DNA from 2 places in the Mesorhizobium sp. CNPSo 4670 genome. Region 2 is predicted to be linked to the other one. Evidence: predicted binding sites of a transcription regulator. Region 2 holds the regulator's gene; the other holds the start of a gene.
The links. The regulator HrcA, encoded in region 2, represses chaperone genes, less so after heat shock. The targets are predictions, from matches to a motif close to GTTAGCACTCNCNNNNNGNGAGTGCTAAC.

Region 1 (4,893 bases), on a different contig from region 2:
TAAGTGGAGCCTGCCCAAAAAGCCCAGTTGCCGCCCCAAATTTTGTAGAAGCCGCGGCCGCGAGCGTCAATTGCGTTGGTGGAATTATCGTTGAGCTTGCCATTGGAGCCGTAGCCGAACATTCCGAACAGTGACAGTTCGGCGGTGACATTGAGGTCAACGCGAAGCTTTCCGGCCACCGATTTGTAGCTGCTATCATAGGCAGCTACGCCGGCGATCGCGCCCCATTGTTGTGTGTATTTCAGGCCACTGACCACGTGCGGAACGTAGCTGTCGATGGTGCCCACCGCGCCTTCGCCTTCTTCAAGCGAGACTACGGCCGAGAAGCCGTTAGCGGCATCAAAATAGTACTGGACGACGTTGGTATCGAGATCACCGTAGGGAACAAGCATCAGATTGAGCACGTTGGCAGGATAGCCGATGAACATGTCGAAGGCCGACCAGTCCTTGCCAACTCGCAGCTCACCAAGCTGAATCCAGGCGAAAGTCAGGCCGAGGTCTCTGTTGGAAGCAAAACCTTGACGGCTGTCCGGATCGGAATACGCGGTACGGTTGCCAAAGTTCACGCGGGTTTCGGTATAGGTCTTCAACGTGCCGAACTCGGTTTCCTGATTGGTCCAGGTCTTTAGCGTGAAGCGGGCATTGTTCTGCAAGGTGGCGTTGGTGCTGCCGTCTTTGCGCTCGGTTGCCTTGGCGCCATCGAATGACCCAACGTCACCAAAGCCGGTTTCGTAGCGGACATAGCCGCCGATGCGCAGGCAGGTCTCGGTGCCTGGGATATAGTAATAGCCCGCCCCATAGACGTCGCAGATCTTGACGTATTTGGCCGAGTCTGGTTCGGCGACGATCGCGTCGACGGCGCCGGCATCGGAAACTGCAATCAGGGCCGCAGCTGAGCCGACAAGAAGGCTCATGATGTTCATTCTTGATCTCCGTTCAAAGATAAAAAAGCGGAAGGACGTCAAGAGCGGACCCTTCCGCTATCTCCACGATCAAAAAGCGCGGCGCCTTGCGCGGGGTGACCGGTTCAAGAACAAAGGCGGCCAAGCTAACTCGTCCTCTCAAGCAATAGGTATTTTTAGAAATCTACTTACCGCAATGAGTGTAATTCCGCCCTTTCTAGTCTATCTCCGCCAGTCGTGCAGACTGCCACCACAGTTTCCAATTTTGCCTACCGCAAGTGACGTGCCATTCGCTGACGCAGTTCCGCGTTAACCCCATTTTCCCGGCCAACCTTGGTTTGCGGTTGCTTTGAGACAAGCCCAGCACGAAACGCAGACGTTTTGGGTACTGTTGCTATGTTCGATGCGCGACAGGTTTCGTTGTATGGTGACAGGAATTGTTTGAGCCTCGACATTGAGACCTTATGCGGCACCGTTCAGTACGTCAGGGCAGGGCGATAACGGTGACAAACCTCAACCCATCCCAAAATATCGGGAGCTACCGGTGCCCTTCAAAATTCTGCAAGGAATCCGACAAAATAGCGACACGGCAATTGGCGTAACCCATTGAAAATCAAGATCGCTGCATCTGGCATGACGTTTGCTGTCTCGCCTTTAACACTATCGAACAGTCGTTTTTAGTGTGCCAACGTTTAACAGGTATGATGCCTGATTGATGCGATTTATTCAGGGCGAAAACAAATGAAGGTTGTGTACCAGAAGTGGAGAAAACAGATGACCTATACAACGGCGGAAACGGCTTTCCTGATTGTTTCCACCTTGGGCTTCGCATTGGAATTATATAAAACCAACGTGGCCGAGCATCGAGGTTTCGCATTGCTGGCTATATCAACACGAAAAAAGTCACCTGTCGCCTCAGTCAATGGCAAGAGGAAACTTCTCTCTTTTCATATCAATGCTGCAAGTTGAACTCATCAGCCTGATATGATGTGCATCTGACGCCTTGGCTTGCAGACCCAATGCGCGCAAATACCCAGCACTCAGGATGACCCAGGGCGAACGTTGATCTCGCGCCCAGGCGATCGACGTCGATCGTCCCTTGGCGCAATCACCGGAGGCCATCGGAATTTCCTCAATCGGTCCACCCCTTGAAACGAAAGGAGCAAAACTCGTTCGGCATGCGCTCGACCCCGCAAAGGTCGCGCGAACCCCATTCTGGTCCTGATAGCCAGGATCGGGGGAGGCTCTCGCAATCTGTTTATCCTGAAGGAGAACGACATGACGTTCCGTCCATTACATGACCGTATACTCGTCCGCCGCATCGAGGCCGATGAGAAGACGGCCGGCGGCATCATCATCCCCGACACAGCCAAGGAAAAGCCGCAGGAAGGCGAAGTCATCGCCGTCGGCGCCGGCGCTCGCGACGAGAGCGGGAAGCTCAGCCCCCTCGACGTGAGGGTCAACGACCGCGTCCTGTTCGGCAAGTGGTCGGGCACCGAGATCAAGCTCAATGGCGAAGACCTGCTCATCATGAAGGAAAGCGACGTCCTGGGCGTCATCGAGGTTTCGACCTCGGCCAGCCAGGCCGCGTAACCGAGACGCATGACACAAAGAGTCAACAAGAACTGCCTACTTGCTGGAGTGAACCAATGGCTGCCAAGGAAGTGAAATTTCATGCTGATGCCCGCGACCGCATGCTGCGCGGCGTCGACATTCTCGCCAATGCGGTGAAGGTGACGCTCGGTCCCAAAGGCCGTAATGTGGTAATCGACAAGAGCTTCGGCTCCCCGCGCATCACCAAGGATGGCGTCACCGTCGCCAAGGAGATCGAGCTTGAGGACAAGTTCGAGAACATGGGCGCGCAGATGGTGCGCGAAGTCGCGTCCAAGACCAGCGACATCGCCGGCGACGGCACCACCACCGCCACGGTGCTGGCGCAGTCGATCGTGACCGAAGGCGCCAAGGCAGTCGCCGCTGGCATGAACCCTATGGATTTGAAGCGTGGCATTGACAAGGCGGTGGAAGCGATCCTCGGCGATTTAAAGGCCAATGCCCGCAAGGTAACGAAGAACGACGAGATCGCCCAGGTAGGCACGATTTCGGCCAATGGCGATGCAGAGATCGGCCGCTTCCTGGCCGAAGCGATGGACAAGGTCGGCAATGAGGGCGTCATCACCGTCGAGGAAGCCAAGACCGCCGAGACAGAGCTGGAAGTGGTCGAAGGCATGCAGTTCGACCGCGGTTATCTCAGCCCCTATTTCATCACCAACCAAGACAAGATGCGCGTCGAGCTCGAAGAGCCCTACGTGCTCATTCACGAGAAGAAGCTGGCCAATCTGCAAGCCTTGGTACCGTTGCTGGAGGCCGTGGTTCAGTCCGCCAAGCCGCTGCTAATCATCGCCGAGGACGTCGAAGGCGAGGCACTGGCTACGCTCGTGGTCAACAAGCTGCGCGGCGGACTAAAGGTCGCCGCCGTCAAGGCCCCGGGTTTCGGCGACCGCCGCAAAGCGATGCTGGAGGATATTGCCATCCTGACCGGCGGCACGGCCATCAGCGAGGATCTCGGCGTCAAGCTCGAGAATGTGACACTGGAAATGCTCGGCCGCGCTCGCAAGGTGGACATCGACAAGGAGAACACCACCATCGTCGATGGTGCCGGCCATAAGGACGAAATCAACAGCCGCGTTGCTCACATTCGGGTGCAGATTGAGGAAACCACTTCCGACTATGACCGCGAGAAGCTGCAGGAGCGCCTGGCAAAGCTCGCCGGCGGTGTCGCCGTGATCCGCGTCGGCGGCTCGACGGAAGTCGAGGTCAAAGAGCGTAAGGACCGCGTCGACGACGCGCTGCACGCCACCCGCGCAGCTGTCGAGGAAGGTGTCTTGCCGGGCGGCGGCGTGGCACTACTCAGGGCAGCAAGGGCGCTCGAGAATGTCGCTGTAGACAACCCGGACCAGAAGACCGGCGTCGACATCGTGCGGCGCGCGATCGAGGCTCCCGCTCGCCAGATCGCCGAAAACAGCGGCGCGGAAGGCTCCATCATCGTGGGCAGGGTCCGCGAAAACCCCGATTTTGGCTATGGCTGGAACGCGCAGACCAACGAATTCGGCGATCTCTTCGGCCAAGGCGTTATCGATCCTGCCAAGGTCGTGCGCACGGCGCTGCAGGATGCCGCTTCCGTAGCCGGCCTGCTTGTCACCACCGAGGCGATGGTGGCCGAGAAGCCGAAGAAGGACACCCCCGCTCAAGCGATTCCGGGCGGCGGCGGCATGGACTTTTGATCAAATTGAAGGGGAAGTGCTCGCTCCCGTGGGAACGAGCGCTTCCCTGGAATGGGGATCTCCATGAATGAGCGCCCCGGGGCGCGCGCGGCAAGTGAGACCTAAAGCATCGAAACTGAAAGTATCCTGGGTTGGGTCGATATCCACAATGATGGTGGGGTCAGCGTTTGGCTCAGAGCCTTCATCGACCCCGCCCTGCCGGATGTAGAACTGGATCCGAAAGGTATTCCGACCGGCACCCCCGTCAGATGGTCTCAAACGTCACCCGCGGAGGCGTCGTCGCCGGGCCGCTGAAAAGGCTTGTCTGTTCGCACCGAGGAGGTTCGCAGCCAGGATGCACGACTCCCGATGCTCTCTCTGCCGATTTTTCGGAGCCAATCGTTGAACTTTCGTCGTTCACAAAGAGCTGTTGCACGAAACAGCACAGTTCCCAAGGCGGATTGCGAGGCGTTCTTGTGGCTTATCAACGCCTCGCAACAAGCTTGCTCTTCCGGTCTATGAGCTCCTTTACTCGATCGAAACGGGTGCCAGTGCCCTCGTGAGGCTGGCCTCGCCGCGGCCGTAAGTCGCCGCATCATAGTTGACGAGCGTGTCGGTCCTGGCTGTATCCAGCAACTGATTGGTAATCTGTGTCGGTGTTGCAGACGTGAACTTGCTGCCAAGGATGGCGGCATAGCCTGCAACCACAGGTGCCGCGACAGAAGTTCCGG
Region 2 (4,893 bases):
TGGTGCCGGTCTCGTCCGGCTCCGGCAGGCCATAATCCTTGGCCGATTTCGCTTCGAAGCCGAACGGCCCCATCAAATCCGCGAATTCGCGCAGCTTGCCGGCATTGTGGCTGGCGACGACGATCTTTTTTCCATCAAGCGAATGAATGGTTGGCGAATGCATTATATGCCCCAGATCCGTGGCTCGGCAAATTCGATCGAATTGCCCGAGGGGTCGCGTATATAGATCGAACGCCCGCCTTGCGGCCATTCAAATTCGCTTTCGATGGCTATCTTCTTCGCCTCGAGATGCGCTTTCCAGCGCTCGATCTCGTCGGCGCTGGCCGCAAAGCAGAGATGACCTTCGCCGACCGCGCCGTGCGGCGGCACTTTCAGTCTCGCATCGGGCGCGGGCGGCACTTTTGTCGCCTCGGCGTTGAAGATAAGCAACACGCCGGGTCCGCAGCGGAAGAAGAGGTGCCTGCCGTCGACCTTGCCGAGCAGATCGAGCCCGAGGACGCCGGTGTAGAACTTCTCCGCAGCGTCAAGGTCGGTGACGTAGAGGGCCGATTCAAGGATGGCGGAAGGAATCACGAGGCACCCCCCTCCGCCCTACCGGGCATCTCCCCCGCAAGGGGGGAGATTGGAAGCGTCAACGCCGGCTCACAGCTTGCAACGTTGGTGGTTGGCGAAACCCAAGACCACAGCCGATCTCCCCCCTTGCGGGGGAGATGGCCGGCAGGCCAGAGGGGGGTGGGAAGGATCGCCAACCTCATCAATACAAACCAGGCCTAAACCACCGCCATCTGCTGCAGGCTGACCAGGCGCTGGATGCCTTTCTTGGCCAGGCCCATCAGGTCGGCGAACTGGTCCTCTGAAAAGGGCTCGCCCTCGGCGGTGCCCTGGATCTCGACGATGCCGCCCTTGCCGGTCATGACGAAGTTGGCATCGGTGCCGGCCGAGGAATCCTCGAGATAATCGAGGTCGATGACCGGCTGGCCGTCATGGATGCCGCAGGAAATCGCCGCGACATGGTCCTTCAGCACCTTGGCGACGCTGGCCATCTGGCGGGCCTCCATCCAGCGCAGGCAATCATACAGCGCCACCCAGCCGCCGGTGATCGAGGCCGTGCGGGTGCCGCCATCGGCCTGGATGACGTCGCAGTCGACGGTGATCTGCTGCTCGCCCAGCGCCTGCAGGTCGACCACGGCGCGCAAGGAGCGGCCTATCAGCCGCTGGATTTCCAGAGTGCGGCCGCCCTGCTTGCCGGCGGAAGCCTCGCGGCGCATGCGCTCGCCCGTCGAGCGCGGCAGCATGCCGTATTCCGCCGTGACCCAGCCTTTGCCGGAATTGCGCATCCAGCCCGGCACCTTCTCCTCGAGGCTGGCGGTACACAGGACATGGGTGTCGCCGAACTTCACCAGGCATGAGCCTTCTGCATGCTTGGAGACGCCGCGCTCAAAGGAGATGGCGCGCATTTCGTCGAATTGGCGTTTGGAGGGGCGCATTCAGGCTTCTTTCCCGTCATTTTTCGGATTCTTGGCCGGCTTGTAACCACATGGAGCGCGTGGCGCAAAGGAAAATGGCCGGTGATCTGACTTCAGACAGCCGGGTGAACTGATACAGACACCGGGTTGCGCGGACCATGGTGAAGTCTATATCCTTGGGCCGGAGGTTTTTGGCCTAATGACCAAGGCAGTCGCCGAACCCAGTCTGCTGTCGCCTGCGCTACAGTCGCTCGACATGCGTTCGCGCGACATCTTCCGGCGCATCGTCGATTCCTACCTGAAGGACGGCGAACCCGTGGGATCACGCAGCCTGTCGCGCATCCTGCCGTCCTCACTGTCGCCCGCCACCATCCGCAACGTGATGAGCGACCTCGAGCATCTCGGCCTGATCTATGCCCCCCACATTTCCGCCGGCCGGTTGCCAACGCAGGCCGGTCTGCGCTTCTTCGTCGATGCCTTCATGGAACTCGGCGACCTCTCCGACGAGGAGCGCCGCACCATCGAGGCGCAGGTGCGCGCGTCCGGCTCGGGTGCGACGCTGGAACACATGCTGACCGAGGCCAGCCAGATGCTGTCGGGCATGTCGCGCGGCGCCGGCCTGGTGCTGGCCGCCAAGAACGAGGTGGCGCTGAAGCACATCGAATTCATCCAGCTCGAGCCGACCAAGGCGCTGGCGGTGCTGGTGTCGCAAAACGGCGACGTCGAAAACCGCGTCGTCGAGTTGCCGGCCGGCATTACGGTCTCGCAGTTGCACGAAGCCTCGAACTTCCTCAACGCCCATATTCGCGGCCGCACGCTGGCCGAGGCGCGGATCGAGATTGCCCGCATCAAGGAAGAGACCAGGGCCGCACTCGACACGCTGTCGCAAGATCTGGTCGAGAAGGGGCTGGCGGTGTGGGCCGGCGCGGAGAGCGGCCTGCCGGCGCGGCTCATCGTGCGCGGCCGCGCCAACCTGCTCGAAAACGTCACCGCCCAGGCCGACATCGAACTGTTGCGTCACCTGTTCGAGGACATGGAGACGCAGGACGGGCTGATCCAGCTGCTTGATCTGGCCGAACAGGGATCGGGCGTGCGCATCTTCATCGGTTCGGAAAACAAGCTGTTTTCGCTGTCGGGCTCGTCGCTCGTCGTCGCGCCCTATCGCGACAAGGACGCCCGCGTCGTCGGCGCACTCGGCGTCATCGGCCCGACCCGGCTCAACTATGCGCGCATCGTGCCAATGGTCGACTATACGGCGCAGCTGATTTCCCGCATGCTGCGTTGAACTGGTAACCGAGGAGACGACGATGGCGCTCGAAGAATTCAAGGCCCGGATCAGTCTGTTGCTCGAGGAAATGGTCAACCAGCCGGAGGACCAGCACGAAATCCAGGAGCAGTTGCGCGAGAAACTGCAGGAAATGCGCGCCATGGGCCTGCCGCTGCCGGCCGATCTCGTCGCACTGGAAAAGCGCCTCGACGACGATTTCTACGCGGCCGGCACCTGAGGCTGGAGACCGTTTCACCTCAACTCATCGTGTGAGGCGGAACCGAGGAACAAACAGGCCGTTGATTCCTTCGCGACAAGGTGGAGGACAAAATGATCCGATTGGCCGGGCTGGCGTTTCCTGCCGCACTGTTTGTCACGACCGCGGCATTGGCCCAGCAGGCGGAGCAGCCGGTACTGAGGGGTGCCGCCGCCTTCGGCGACTGGCGTGCCGACAGGCCAGGGGTGCGCCGCCTGATCAAGGCGCAAGACCTGCCTAGGCCTTATGTCACCAAATCCGCCTCGAACGGCGCCGGCCTCGCCGACCGGCCGGCAGACGCCGAGCCGAAATTGCCGCCGGGCTTTTTGGCCGAGCTGATCGCGTCGGGCATTGGCAATCCACGGGTCGTGCGCACCGCGCCGAATGGCGACCTGTTCGTCGCCGACAGCGAAGCCAACCAGATCCGCGTCTATCGCCTTGCCGAGGGCAGCGCGAAGCCGGCGAAGGACAGCATCTTTGCCGGTGATCTCAACCAGCCATACGGCATCGCCTTCTACCCGCCAGGCAACGACCCGCAATGGGTCTATGTCGCCAACAGCGACAGCATCGTGCGCTTTGCCTACCACAATGGTGACCTGAAGGCGGCCAGTGATCCGGAAACCATCGTCGGCAACATCCCTGCCAATCATCACTGGACCCGCGACATCGTCTTCTCGCCGGACGGCAAGACGCTCTATCTGTCGGTCGGCTCGGGATCGAACGTCGCCGAGAACATGGCAAAGGAGCCGGATGGCGGCCTCGACGCCTGGACGAAGTCGCAGCCGCTGGGTGCTGCTTGGGGGTCCGAGGACGGCCGTGCCGACGTGCTGGCCTTCGACCCCGACGGCAAGAATGGCCGCATCGTCGCCACCGGCTTGCGCAACTGTTCGGGCATGACGGTCCAGCCGACGACCGGGGCGTTGTGGTGCGTCGTCAACGAGCGCGATGCGCTTGGCGATAATGTGCCGTCCGAATATGCGACTGTGGTCAAGGACGGCGCCTTCTATGGCTGGCCCTGGTACTACATCGGCAACAACGAGGATCCGCGCCACAAGGGCGAACGCCCCGATCTTGCCGGCAAGGTGACCATTCCCGATGTGCTGATGCAGGCGCACTCGGCGCCGCTCAACATTACCTTCTACGATGGAAAGGACTTGCCCGCCGAGTCCGGTTTTCCGGCCGAGTACAGAGGCGATGCTTTCGTGGCCCTGCACGGTTCATGGAATCGCGGCAACCGAACCGGATACAAGGTGGTGAGATTGCTGTTCAAGGACGGCAGGCCGACCGGCGAGTACGAGGACTTCATCACCGGCTTCGTCGTCTCCAACGGCGAGGTGTGGGGACGACCGGTCGGCGTCGCGGTGGCCCGCGACGGTGCGCTGATCGTGACCGAGGACGGCAACGGCACCATCTGGCGCGTCACCTATAGTGGCGGCCGTTCCTGACGGCGTGGTCGCACGCCGGCGTGGTGCAATCGAATCCGGCTTCAGGGAATTCCCGCATGGCTGACCTTGTGTCATAAGTCGTCGTTGCAACAACGATACGCATAAAAAATCAAGACTTTGGACGCGCAAGGCCGCAACCATGACCCTTACCGGCTTCCTCGCCTACAGTGCCGCCCTCGGCATCGCCGCCGCCATTCCCGGCCCCGGCGTCACCGCGCTCGTCGCGCGGGCGCTCGGCTCCGGCTTCCGCTCGTCGCTGGCCATGTCCTTTGGCCTGATGCTTGGCGACCTCACCTATCTGACCGCCGTGGTGCTGGGCCTGGCCTTCGTCGCGCAGACTTTCGGCATGGTGTTTCTGGTCATCAAATGGCTTGGTGTCGCCTATCTCGCCTTCCTCGGCTGGCGCTTCTGGACCAGCGGCATCACGCCCGAAACAGTCGAGGCGAAGAAGGGCAAGGG

Region 1: the regulator HrcA is predicted to act here: its motif matches at 1,935-1,963, upstream of AC0ZT5_RS31845 (co-chaperone GroES).

What each region holds. Positions count from the first base shown of each region.
Region 1 covers NZ_JBWJFQ010000028.1:82,743-87,635, forward strand. Annotated here, with positions in the region: gene AC0ZT5_RS31835 (porin) at 1-923, opposite strand, end outside; gene AC0ZT5_RS31840 (hypothetical protein) at 1,677-1,871, shown strand; gene AC0ZT5_RS31845 (co-chaperone GroES) at 2,181-2,495, shown strand; gene groL (chaperonin GroEL) at 2,552-4,183, shown strand; gene AC0ZT5_RS31855 (S8/S53 family peptidase) at 4,691-4,893, opposite strand, start outside.
Region 2 covers NZ_JBWJFQ010000018.1:65,798-70,690, reverse strand. Annotated here, with positions in the region: gene rdgB (RdgB/HAM1 family non-canonical purine NTP pyrophosphatase) at 1-148, opposite strand, end outside; gene AC0ZT5_RS25715 (VOC family protein) at 163-573, opposite strand; gene rph (ribonuclease PH) at 771-1,487, opposite strand; gene hrcA (heat-inducible transcriptional repressor HrcA) at 1,666-2,751, shown strand; gene AC0ZT5_RS25700 (hypothetical protein) at 2,774-2,971, shown strand; gene AC0ZT5_RS25695 (PQQ-dependent sugar dehydrogenase) at 3,064-4,434, shown strand; gene AC0ZT5_RS25690 (LysE family translocator) at 4,574-4,893, shown strand, end outside.